One region of the Streptomyces sp. NPDC101152 genome, then DNA from elsewhere that is predicted to be linked to it. Evidence: riboswitches for the same ligand, from Rfam matches in the RefSeq annotation. Region 1 holds a riboswitch; the other holds the start of a gene.

Region 1 (4,817 bases):
GGCGGTAGCCGGCTCGCACTTGCCGCTGTGGCGGCGGTGTTCCGTCCTTCGTACACGGGGACGAAGTCCCCTGGAGCGGGAGTCTTCAACGCTTTGGCGATCTGTTGCCAGACTTGGCGGCGAAAGGATGCGTAAACGTGATGCGGGCTGCAGGGTTCCGTTATCCGGACAGTGGGTAACGGGGGTCGGACGTGGGCTTTTCGGACATTCGGCACATCAAAGGATCTTACGGCGCTATCTACGCGCGGAGACCTTCGGTGGGTCCGGTCTGGACCATGAGCCGCGTGTTCAGTATGCGCCGCGCGCCGGCGGATAGCCGTATCCGCCTGCCGGAGCCTGAGCGGGCGCGGGCGCGTGGGCCTCGCGGTCGTAGAAAGGGCGGGCACTCGCCCGCATCCACAGCGCGACGGGATCGTAGTCATCCGACATCGCGACGGTGGACACCGGCAGGCCGTCCGGGACCGCGCCGACGGACTGCTGCATCATCGCCCGCACCGAGTCGACGGCGGGCGGGCTGGTGTCGTACACGTCGAGGCCGATGGCGAGGTACGGCGCCCCGAGCGCCGGCTGCACCCAGGCACGGCGCAGCGAGCGGACGGCCGGGGTGCGGTGGGCGTTCTGCGTGAGCAGGGCGTAGAACTGCGGGACCTCGATGGTGGGTTCCGACAGGCGCAGCGGGCCGGCCGGCTGGCGCTCCAGACCGGTGGCGATGCGGCGCAGGTCCGGCCACGGGATGCCGACACCGCCGCCCGGGGCGTGCGGGTTGAGCCAGAGGCCGAAGTGGTCCGGGTAGAGGGTGCGGGCCACGTCGAGACCGTCGACCACTTCGTACGACCGGTTCCAGCCACTGGCGCTCAGCTCCTGGGCCGAGGTGACGCAGGGGGCGTAGCCGTGGCCGTCCACTTCCATGTTTCCGTACTGGGCGTCCGGGGAGCCTGCCTGGCCGTGCCACAGCAGCATCCAGACCTGGCCGGAACCGGGGGTCGCGAGCGCCCTGAGCAGGGCCTCGTAGGCGTCGTAGCGCCCGGGCGTCACCTGGCGCAGCATGTGCTCGACGCTGCCGCTGAGGCTCGCGCTCACCTGACGTACCGCCCCTTCGAAGAGTTGCCCCGCAGTGGGTGACAGCTAATGGGTGACAGCTTAAGCGCCCGGCAGCCAGGGAACCGTTGTGCGTGCGTGGCCTCGGGTGCTGTTCAGAAGTGGTGCCTCGTATAGAAAGGGCGTACCCGGTCCCGCATCCAGATCGCCACCGGGTCGTCCGTCACGTCCAGGAGGACCAGGTTGACCGGCCACTGGGTGGGGATCCTGGTCACCGCACGGCTCAGGGCCTCGAGCGGCAGGGCCCTCAGGTCGCCCTCCCGCTGGGAGAGTTCGACGCCTATGAACATCACCGGGTCCGCGGTCTCGATGGCGGCGAGGCAGCGGCGGGCGGTGAGGACCACGCCGGTGGCGGTGAACTCCTCGGACGCGGCGGCGAGGAAGTCGATCGGGTCGTCCTGCCAGTCCGGTTCGTAGAGCTTGACGCGGCCACCGGAGGCGGGGCCGTCCAGGGCGGTGCGGCCGGCCCGGCACAGTTCGGCGACCGCGGCGGGCGGCAGCGGGACGCCGAGCACGCCGTCGGGGTTGATCGCCAGCCCCACCTGCGGGGGCAGCCCGCGGGCGAACTCGACGGCCGGGGCGATGGTGTACGCCATGTGGCTGCCGACGACCTGGCGGAACTGTTCCTCGGAGCTGAAGACCGGGACGTAGGCCTGGCCCTCGAGTTCCAGCGTGGGCAGGTCGAGGGGGCCGCTGTCCAGGCCGCCGCCGTTGGGCAGCGGGATCCACAGGAAGCTGCGGCCGAGCACCTCGATGATCCGGCCGCCCGCGGAGGGGACGCCGAGGGAGGCCGACAGCACCTCCTCCAGCTCGTTGCCGGGCCAGCCGCCGTGCGGATGGGGGTGCGCCTGCATGGGAAAGTCCGCGGGAAGGTCCGCTGGGAAGTCCATCTGTGTCCGACCGCCTGCCGAGAACAACTGCTGAGGCTGGAAAGGCTAGCGGGTGGGACCGACATGCGGACGTCCCGTGAAGCCGATCCTGCCGAGGACGTCCGCCGCGGCCCGGTCGAGCAGCACCACCGAGCCGACGCCGGGGGGCGGTTCGCCCTGCTCCACCGAGCGGATCAGGCGGGCGGCCGCCGTGCGGTGGCGCAGGAAGGCGTAGCGGGAGACGCCCCGGCCGCGCTCGCGCTGGCCCGCCAGCGCCCTGGCCGGGGTGACGTCCAGGAGCAGCAGGTGCAGGGTGCCGCCGCGGCGGCGGGCCGCGCGGGCCAGCCAGTCCCGGACCCAGGCGTGGGTGCCGCAGTCGTGCACCATGACGCCCTCGCCGCCGCGCAGGGCCCGGCGCAGACCCGCGTAGTGGGCCAGGCGGACCAGCGGCCGGTAGACCGCGTACGGCAGGAAGCCCGGCATGCGACCCTCCCAGCGGTCGCGGGCGTCCTGGGAGTCGACCCGGACGCCGTTCACCGCGCGGGCCATCAGCGTGGACTTGCCGCTGCCGGGCAGGCCGGTGACGACGACGAGGTCGCGGGGGCCGAAGAGCAGGGCGTGGGGGCTGTGCCCGGCGCGGTCGCGAAGGTCACGGACCACCGGTGCCGGGAACTCGTCGCACCGCTCGCGGGCCGAGGCCGCGGGCTGCCGGGGCAGTGCGTACGCCGTGGTCCTGTTCACCGTGATCGTCCTCCCTGCGGGGTCAGTCAAGGTTCTCCCCACCACATGTAAAGGGACGGTAATGCACGGTGTCTCGCGGTTACGTTCGTTTCCGGCCACAGGGCTGTCACAAAGGAGCGGCCTGCCGCGAGCGGACGAGGCGTGCAATGATGTGCGCGCCAACTGCATACCGGCCGTTTGAATCCGCGCGGGAGAGTCCCCAGTACGTCTGCGTCACTGGGGCGCCGAAGGAGCAAGTCCCTCCCTTGAATCTCTCAGGCCCCGTTACCGCGCGGGCGAGGCACATCTGAAAAGCGGGCCGCCGTGCGCGGTGGCCCCACCCACGGTGCAAGCCATGTCCGGTGCGGTCATGGCGAACCTCTCAGGTTCCGATGACAGATGGGGAGGAACGACCTCGCCCCGTCCCGTCATGCCCTGGGAGACGACCGCCCGATGAGCAGCACCGAACTCCGCCGCACCGCGCTCGACGCCCTGCATCGCTCGCTCGGCGCGACGATGACCGACTTCGCCGGCTGGGACATGCCGCTGCGCTACGGCTCCGAACGCGACGAGCACCTCGCCGTGCGCACCCGGGCCGGCCTCTTCGACCTCTCCCACATGGGCGAGATCACCGTCACCGGCCCGCAGGCGGCCGCCCTGCTGAATCACGCCCTGGTCGGGAACATCGCCTCCGTCGGCGTCGGCCGCGCCCGCTACACCATGATCTGCCGGGCCGACGGCGGCATCCTGGACGACCTGATCGTCTACCGGCTCGCCGAGAGCGAGTACCTGGTCGTCGCCAACGCCTCCAACGCCCAGGTCGTGCTGGACGCGCTGACCGAGCGCGCGGCCGGCTTCGACGCCGAGGTCCGCGACGACCGGGACGCCTACGCGCTGATCGCCGTCCAGGGCCCCGAGTCGCCCGGCATCCTGGCCTCCCTCACCGACGCCGACCTCGACGGCCTCAAGTACTACGCCGGCCTGCCCGGCACCGTCGCGGGCGTCCCCGCGCTGATCGCGCGCACCGGGTACACCGGCGAGGACGGCTTCGAGCTCTTCGTGAAGCCGGAGCACGCCGTCGAGCTGTGGCAGGCGCTGACCAAGGCCGGCGAGGCGGCGGGCCTGGTCCCCTGCGGGCTGTCCTGCCGGGACACGCTGCGCCTGGAGGCGGGCATGCCGCTGTACGGGCACGAGCTGAGCACGGAGCTGACGCCCTTCGACGCCGGGCTCGGCCGGGTGGTGAAGTTCGAGAAGGAGGGCGACTTCGTGGGCCGCGAGGCGCTCGCCGCGGCCGCCGCCCGCGCCCAGGAGAACCCGCCGCGCGTCCTGGTCGGCCTGGTCGCCGAGGGCCGCCGGGTCCCGCGCGCCGGGTACCCCGTCGTGGCCGGCGGCGAGGTGATCGGCGAGGTCACCTCCGGCGCCCCCTCCCCCACGCTGGGCAAGCCGATCGCCATGGCGTACGTCGACGCCGCGCACGCGGCCGTGGGCACACCGGGTGTCAGTGTGGACATCCGCGGCAGCCACGAGCCGTACGAGGTCGTGGCGCTGCCCTTCTACCAGCGCCAGAAGTAGAGACTGGGCGGGGCACCCCCCACCGGGGCGCGACCCCGCGCACAGGTCCGCTGCTCACGCGTGTTCCAGCAGTCCCTCATTCATCACCACTCCCCGTGTACAGGAGAATTCAGGCCATGAGCAACCCCCAGCAGCTGCGCTACAGCAAGGAGCACGAGTGGCTGTCGGCCGCCGAGGACGGCGTCTCGACGGTCGGCATCACCGAGTTCGCGGCCAACGCGCTCGGCGACGTCGTCTACGCCCAGCTTCCCGAGGTGGGCTCCGCGGTGACCGCGGGCGAGACCTGCGGCGAGCTGGAGTCGACCAAGTCGGTCAGCGACCTGTACTCCCCCGTCACCGGTGAGGTCACCGAGATCAACGAGGACGTGGTGAACGACCCCTCGCTGGTCAACTCGGCTCCCTTCGAGGGCGGTTGGCTCTTCAAGGTGCGCGTCACCGAGGAGCCGACCGACCTGCTCTCCGCCGACGAGTACACCGCCCAGAACGCCGGCTGAGGAGCCGTAGACGCATGTCCTCACTGAACACGTCCCTGCACGAGCTCGACCCGGAGATCGCCGC
Region 2 (4,817 bases), on a different contig from region 1:
ATGGCGATCATCGCGTCGCAGAACCGGTCCAGCTCGGTCAGGTCCTCGGACTCGGTCGGCTCGATCATCAGGGTGCCGGCCACCGGGAAGGACATGGTCGGGGCGTGGAAGCCGTAGTCGATGAGCCGCTTGGCCACGTCGTCGACGCTCACCCCGGTCGCCTTGGTCAGCGGGCGCAGGTCGATGATGCACTCGTGTGCCACCAGCCCGCCGGGGCCGGTGTAGAGCACGGGGTAGTGGGGCTCGAGCCGCTTGGCGATGTAGTTGGCGGACAGCACGGCCACCTGCGTGGCCCGCCGCAGCCCCTCGCCGCCCATGAGCCGTACATACGCCCACGAGATCGGCAGGATGCCCGCAGAACCCCAGGGGGCGGCCGAGATCGGTCCGACCCCGGTCGCGGGACCGGCCTCCGGCTGCAGCGGGTGGTTGGGCAGGTACGGCGCCAGGTGTGCCCGCACGCCCACCGGGCCGACGCCCGGACCGCCGCCGCCGTGCGGGATGCAGAAGGTCTTGTGCAGGTTCAGGTGCGAGACGTCACCGCCGAAGTGCCCCGGCTTGGCCAGTCCCACCAGCGCGTTGAGGTTGGCGCCGTCGACGTACACCTGGCCGCCGGCCTCGTGCACCTGCGCGCAGATGTCGGCGACGTGCTCCTCGAACACCCCGTGCGTCGAGGGGTACGTGATCATCAGCACGGCCAGCTCGTCGCGGTACTGCTCGATCTTCGCCCGCAGGTCCTCGACGTCGATCTCGCCGTCCTCGGCGGTCTTCACGACGACGACCTTCATCCCTGCCATGACCGCGCTGGCGGCGTTCGTGCCGTGCGCGGAGGACGGGATCAGACACACGGTCCGCTGCTCGTCCCCGTTGGCCCGGTGGTATCCGCGTACGGCCAGCAGCCCGGCGAACTCCCCCTGTGACCCGGCGTTGGGCTGCAGGGACACCTTGTCGTACCCGGTGACCTCGGCGAGACGTTCCTCCAGCTCGTGGATGAGCGTGAGGTAACCCTGAACCTGCTCGGTGGGAGCGAAGGGGTGCAGCTGCCCGAACTCGGGCCAGGTGACCGGCTCCATCTCGGTGGTCGCGTTGAGCTTCATCGTGCAGGAGCCGAGCGGGATCATGCCCCGGTCGAGCGCGTAGTCCCGGTCGGCCAGCCGGCGCAGGTAGCGCAGCATGGCGGTCTCGGAGCGGTGCTGGTGGAAGACCGGGTGGGTGAGGAAGTCGTCGCTGCGCAGCAGGTCCTCGGGGAGGGCCGCCCCGGCGGCCGCGTCCAGCGCCTCGATGTCGCCCTCGACCCCGAAAGCGGCCCACACGGCGGCCAGCTGGCCCCGCCCGGTCGTCTCGTCACAGGCGATCGACACGTGGTCGGCGTCGACGAGGTGGAGGTTGACGCCGTTGGCCCGGGTCGCCGCGGCGACCTCCTCGGCCCGTCCGGGCACCCGGACGGTGAGCGTGTCGAAGTAGGCCCCGTGCACGACCTCGACCCCGCCGGCCCTGAGCCCCTCGGCGAGGATCGTGGCGTACCGGTGCGTGCGCCAGGCGATGCTCCGGAGCCCCTCGGGACCGTGGTACACGGCGTACATGCCGGCCATCACGGCGAGCAGCACCTGCGCTGTGCAGATGTTGCTGGTGGCCTTCTCCCGTCGGATGTGCTGCTCACGGGTCTGCAGGGCCAGCCGGTACGCCCTGTGCCCGTCCGCGTCCACGGACACGCCCACGAGCCGCCCGGGCAGGCTGCGCGCGAACTTCTCGTGCACGGCCATGTAGCCGGCGTGCGGACCGCCGAAGCCCATCGGGACACCGAACCGCTGGGTCGTCCCGACGGCGATGTCCGCCCCGAGCTCACCGGGCGACTTCAGCAGGGTCAGGGCGAGCAGATCGGCGGCGACGGTGACCAGGGCACCCAGCTCGTGCGCCTGGTCGACGACCGCCTGGATGTCGCGTACGGCACCGGAGGCGCCGGGGTACTGGACGAGCACGCCGTTGATCTCCCGCCCGGCGATCACGGCCGGAATGCCGTCGCTGAGGTCGGCGACCACGACCTCCACGCCGGTCGGTTCGGCGCGGGTCTCGATCACGGCGATGGTCTGCGGCATGACGTCCGCGTCGACCAGGAACAGCCCCTTCTTGTTCTTCCCCATGCGCCGTGACAGGGCCATGGCCTCGGCCGCCGCCGTCCCCTCGTCGAGCAGCGAGGCGCCCGAGGTGGGCAGACCGGTGAGATCGGCCACCATCGTCTGGAAGTTCAGGAGGGCCTCGAGCCGCCCCTGCGAGATCTCCGGCTGGTAGGGCGTGTAGGCGGTGTACCAGGCCGGGTTCTCCATGACGTTGCGCAGGATCACGGGAGGCGTGAAGGTCCCGTAGTACCCGAGCCCGATCATGGAGGCGAGCACCTGGTTCCGGTCGGCCAGCGACCGCAGCTCGGCCAGCACCTCGGCCTCGGTCCGCGCGCCCGGCAGGTCCAGGGCGTCGGCGTTCTTGATCACGTCCGGCACCGCGGCGGCGGTGAGCTCGTCCAGGGAACCGTAGCCGACGTGCGCGAGCATCTTGGCCCGCGCCTCGTGGTCGGGACCGATGTGACGCTGCTCGAAGGGGATCCCCTTCTCGAGCTCGGAAAGCGGAATGCGGTGGGCGGTCATTGCGGAGGCCTCCTGGTCTGGCGCGACCTTCGAGGGGCACCACGGCGCGGGTACCCGGACGGCCTCCCCCTCTGTCATCACGACCTGAGAGCTTCACCGGATCGCCCGAAGGCTCCCGGTTTTCCCCGTCGGTGAGCGCGGAAGCCGTCGGCACCCGCCCTGCTTTCCAGAGTGACCTCGTCCGTGCGGTACGTGAGCCTGAGAGATTCCGGGGAGGATTTGCTCCTTCGGCGCCTCCGGTGGTGTCTGGAGGACTCTCCCGCGCGGGGTCATCAGCCGTTGACAGCCTACCAGTGCGCATCACAGCCCAGCTCGAGTGGCCGCGGCGCCCGATGTGCACTTTCGTAGTGCTTACGGATGAGTTGCGAGCAAGTGGAGGGCCCGTGCAGACCGACATCGATCCGCGCAACCTGATCGGCCGCAAAGCGTTCGACCGCAGCGGCACGAAGATCGGCACCATCGACGAGGTCTACCTCGACGACGCCACCGGCGTACCGGAGTGGGCCGCCATACGCACCGGCCTCTTCTCCCGCGACGCCTTCGTCCCCCTGGAGCCCAGCGAACTGATCGAGGGCACCCTCCACGTCCCCTTCGACCGCGCCCTGATCAAGGACGCGCCCGACTTCGGCGTGGGCCGCCACCTCTCGCCGGAACAGGAGCTCCAGCTCTACCACCACTACGGTCTCGACGCGGCCTCACCTCCCCCGCTCCCGGAACGCCACTTCGGCAAACTGGCGGGAACGGAGGACGCGGAGGCCTGATCCTGGGCTCCGTCCGCCGGGGCCTGGGGTCTCTCCGTGACCAGCGGCAACGGGTCGGCCGCCACGAGGTCGGGATCGTCGACCCGGAACGTCCGCACCCTCCCCGGCTCGGACCAGGGCGTCTCGAACCGCACCGTCACCCGCCCCAACCCGCTTCCCTGTACCCACCCGTGCCCGAAGTCGGCGTGTCGCACGTCATGCCCCGCGGGCCACCGCCGCTCGACAACCGCCGCCCGCTCCTCCAGGGGCTCCTCGTGGCCCTCTTCCCCCAGGTGCTCCGCGTCCGTCCCCTCCCCCGCGGCCTGCGCGAACAGGTCCTCCTGCGTGTAGTCCGCGAGGCCGCTCACCCCGACCCCCAGCAGCCGCACCCCGCCCGTCGTGTCCACGGCGTCCAGCAGACGGGCCGCCGCCTCGCGCACCACGGCCGGGTCGTCCGTGGGACCCCGCAGCGTCTCTGACCGCGTCAGGGTCGAGAAGTCGTACCGCCGCACCTTCAGCACGATCGTCCGCCCCGACAACCCCGCCTCCCGCAACCGCCGAACGCACCGGTCCGCCAGCCGCCGCACCTCCAGCCCCACCCGCAGGCGGTCATGGATGTCCACGTCGTAGGTGTCCTCCACCGACACCGACTTGGTCTCGCGCTCGGCGACCACGGGCCGCTCGTCGTGCGCCAGTGCCATGGCGTACAGCGCTTGCCCGTGCGCCTTGCCCAGCAGCCGGACGAGCTCGTCCTCGCCGGCCTCCGCGATGTCGTCGACGGTGGTGATCCCCGCCCGCCGCAGATGGTCGCCCGTGGCCGGCCCCACGCCCGGCAGGGTCCGCACCGGCATCGGCCCGAGCATGGCCCGCTCGGTCCCCGGCTCGATCACCACCAGCCCGTCCGGCTTGGCCTCCTCGGAAGCGATCTTCGCGAGCATCTTGGACGCGGCGAGCCCCACCGACCCGGTGAGCCCGGTGAAGGCCCGTATGTCCGCGCGCAGCTTCTCCCCCACCAGCCGGGCCGACGGCTCGTCCCAGGCCGCTTCCCCGGCCTCCAGGTCGACGAAGGCCTCGTCCAGGCTCAGCGGCTCCACCAGCGGCGACAACGCGTGCAGCAGCCCCATCACCTGCTCGCTGATCGCCCGGTAGAACCCGAACCGCGGCACCAGGTACGCGGCGTTCGGCGCCAGCCGCCGCGCCTGGGCCATCGGCATCGCGGACCGCACCCCGAAGACCCGCGCCTCGTACGAAGCCGTGGCCACCACTCCACGCGGCCCGAGCCCGCCCACGATGACGGCCTTCCCGCGCAGGCTCGGCTTGGACGCCTGCTCCGCCGAGGCGTAGAAAGCATCCATGTCGAGATGCAGGATCGTGGGCGCGTTTCTCACATGTCCGATGCTGCCCTACGCCACTGACAACGGCCCCGGACGACCGCCCGGCA

What was found. Region 1 has a riboswitch for glycine ahead of gcvT (glycine cleavage system aminomethyltransferase GcvT). Riboswitches for the same ligand answer to the same signal wherever they lie in the genome.
Region 2: it holds a riboswitch for glycine, as region 1 does, so the genes downstream of both, gcvP (aminomethyl-transferring glycine dehydrogenase) here and gcvT (glycine cleavage system aminomethyltransferase GcvT) in region 1, are expected to answer to the same signal.

What each region holds. Positions count from the first base shown of each region.
Region 1 covers NZ_JBIWPO010000031.1:56,198-61,014, forward strand. Annotated here, with positions in the region: gene ACIRVK_RS31270 (enhanced serine sensitivity protein SseB C-terminal domain-containing protein) at 289-1,047, opposite strand; gene ACIRVK_RS31275 (enhanced serine sensitivity protein SseB) at 1,194-1,988, opposite strand; gene ACIRVK_RS31280 (AAA family ATPase) at 2,034-2,708, opposite strand; glycine riboswitch at 2,887-2,988, shown strand; gene gcvT (glycine cleavage system aminomethyltransferase GcvT) at 3,141-4,259, shown strand; gene gcvH (glycine cleavage system protein GcvH) at 4,376-4,753, shown strand; gene glyA (serine hydroxymethyltransferase) at 4,768-4,817, shown strand, end outside.
Region 2 covers NZ_JBIWPO010000065.1:18,985-23,801, forward strand. Annotated here, with positions in the region: gene gcvP (aminomethyl-transferring glycine dehydrogenase) at 1-2,636, opposite strand, end outside; glycine riboswitch at 2,813-2,908, opposite strand; gene ACIRVK_RS40875 (PRC-barrel domain-containing protein) at 3,020-3,397, shown strand; gene ACIRVK_RS40880 (DNA polymerase IV) at 3,313-4,764, opposite strand.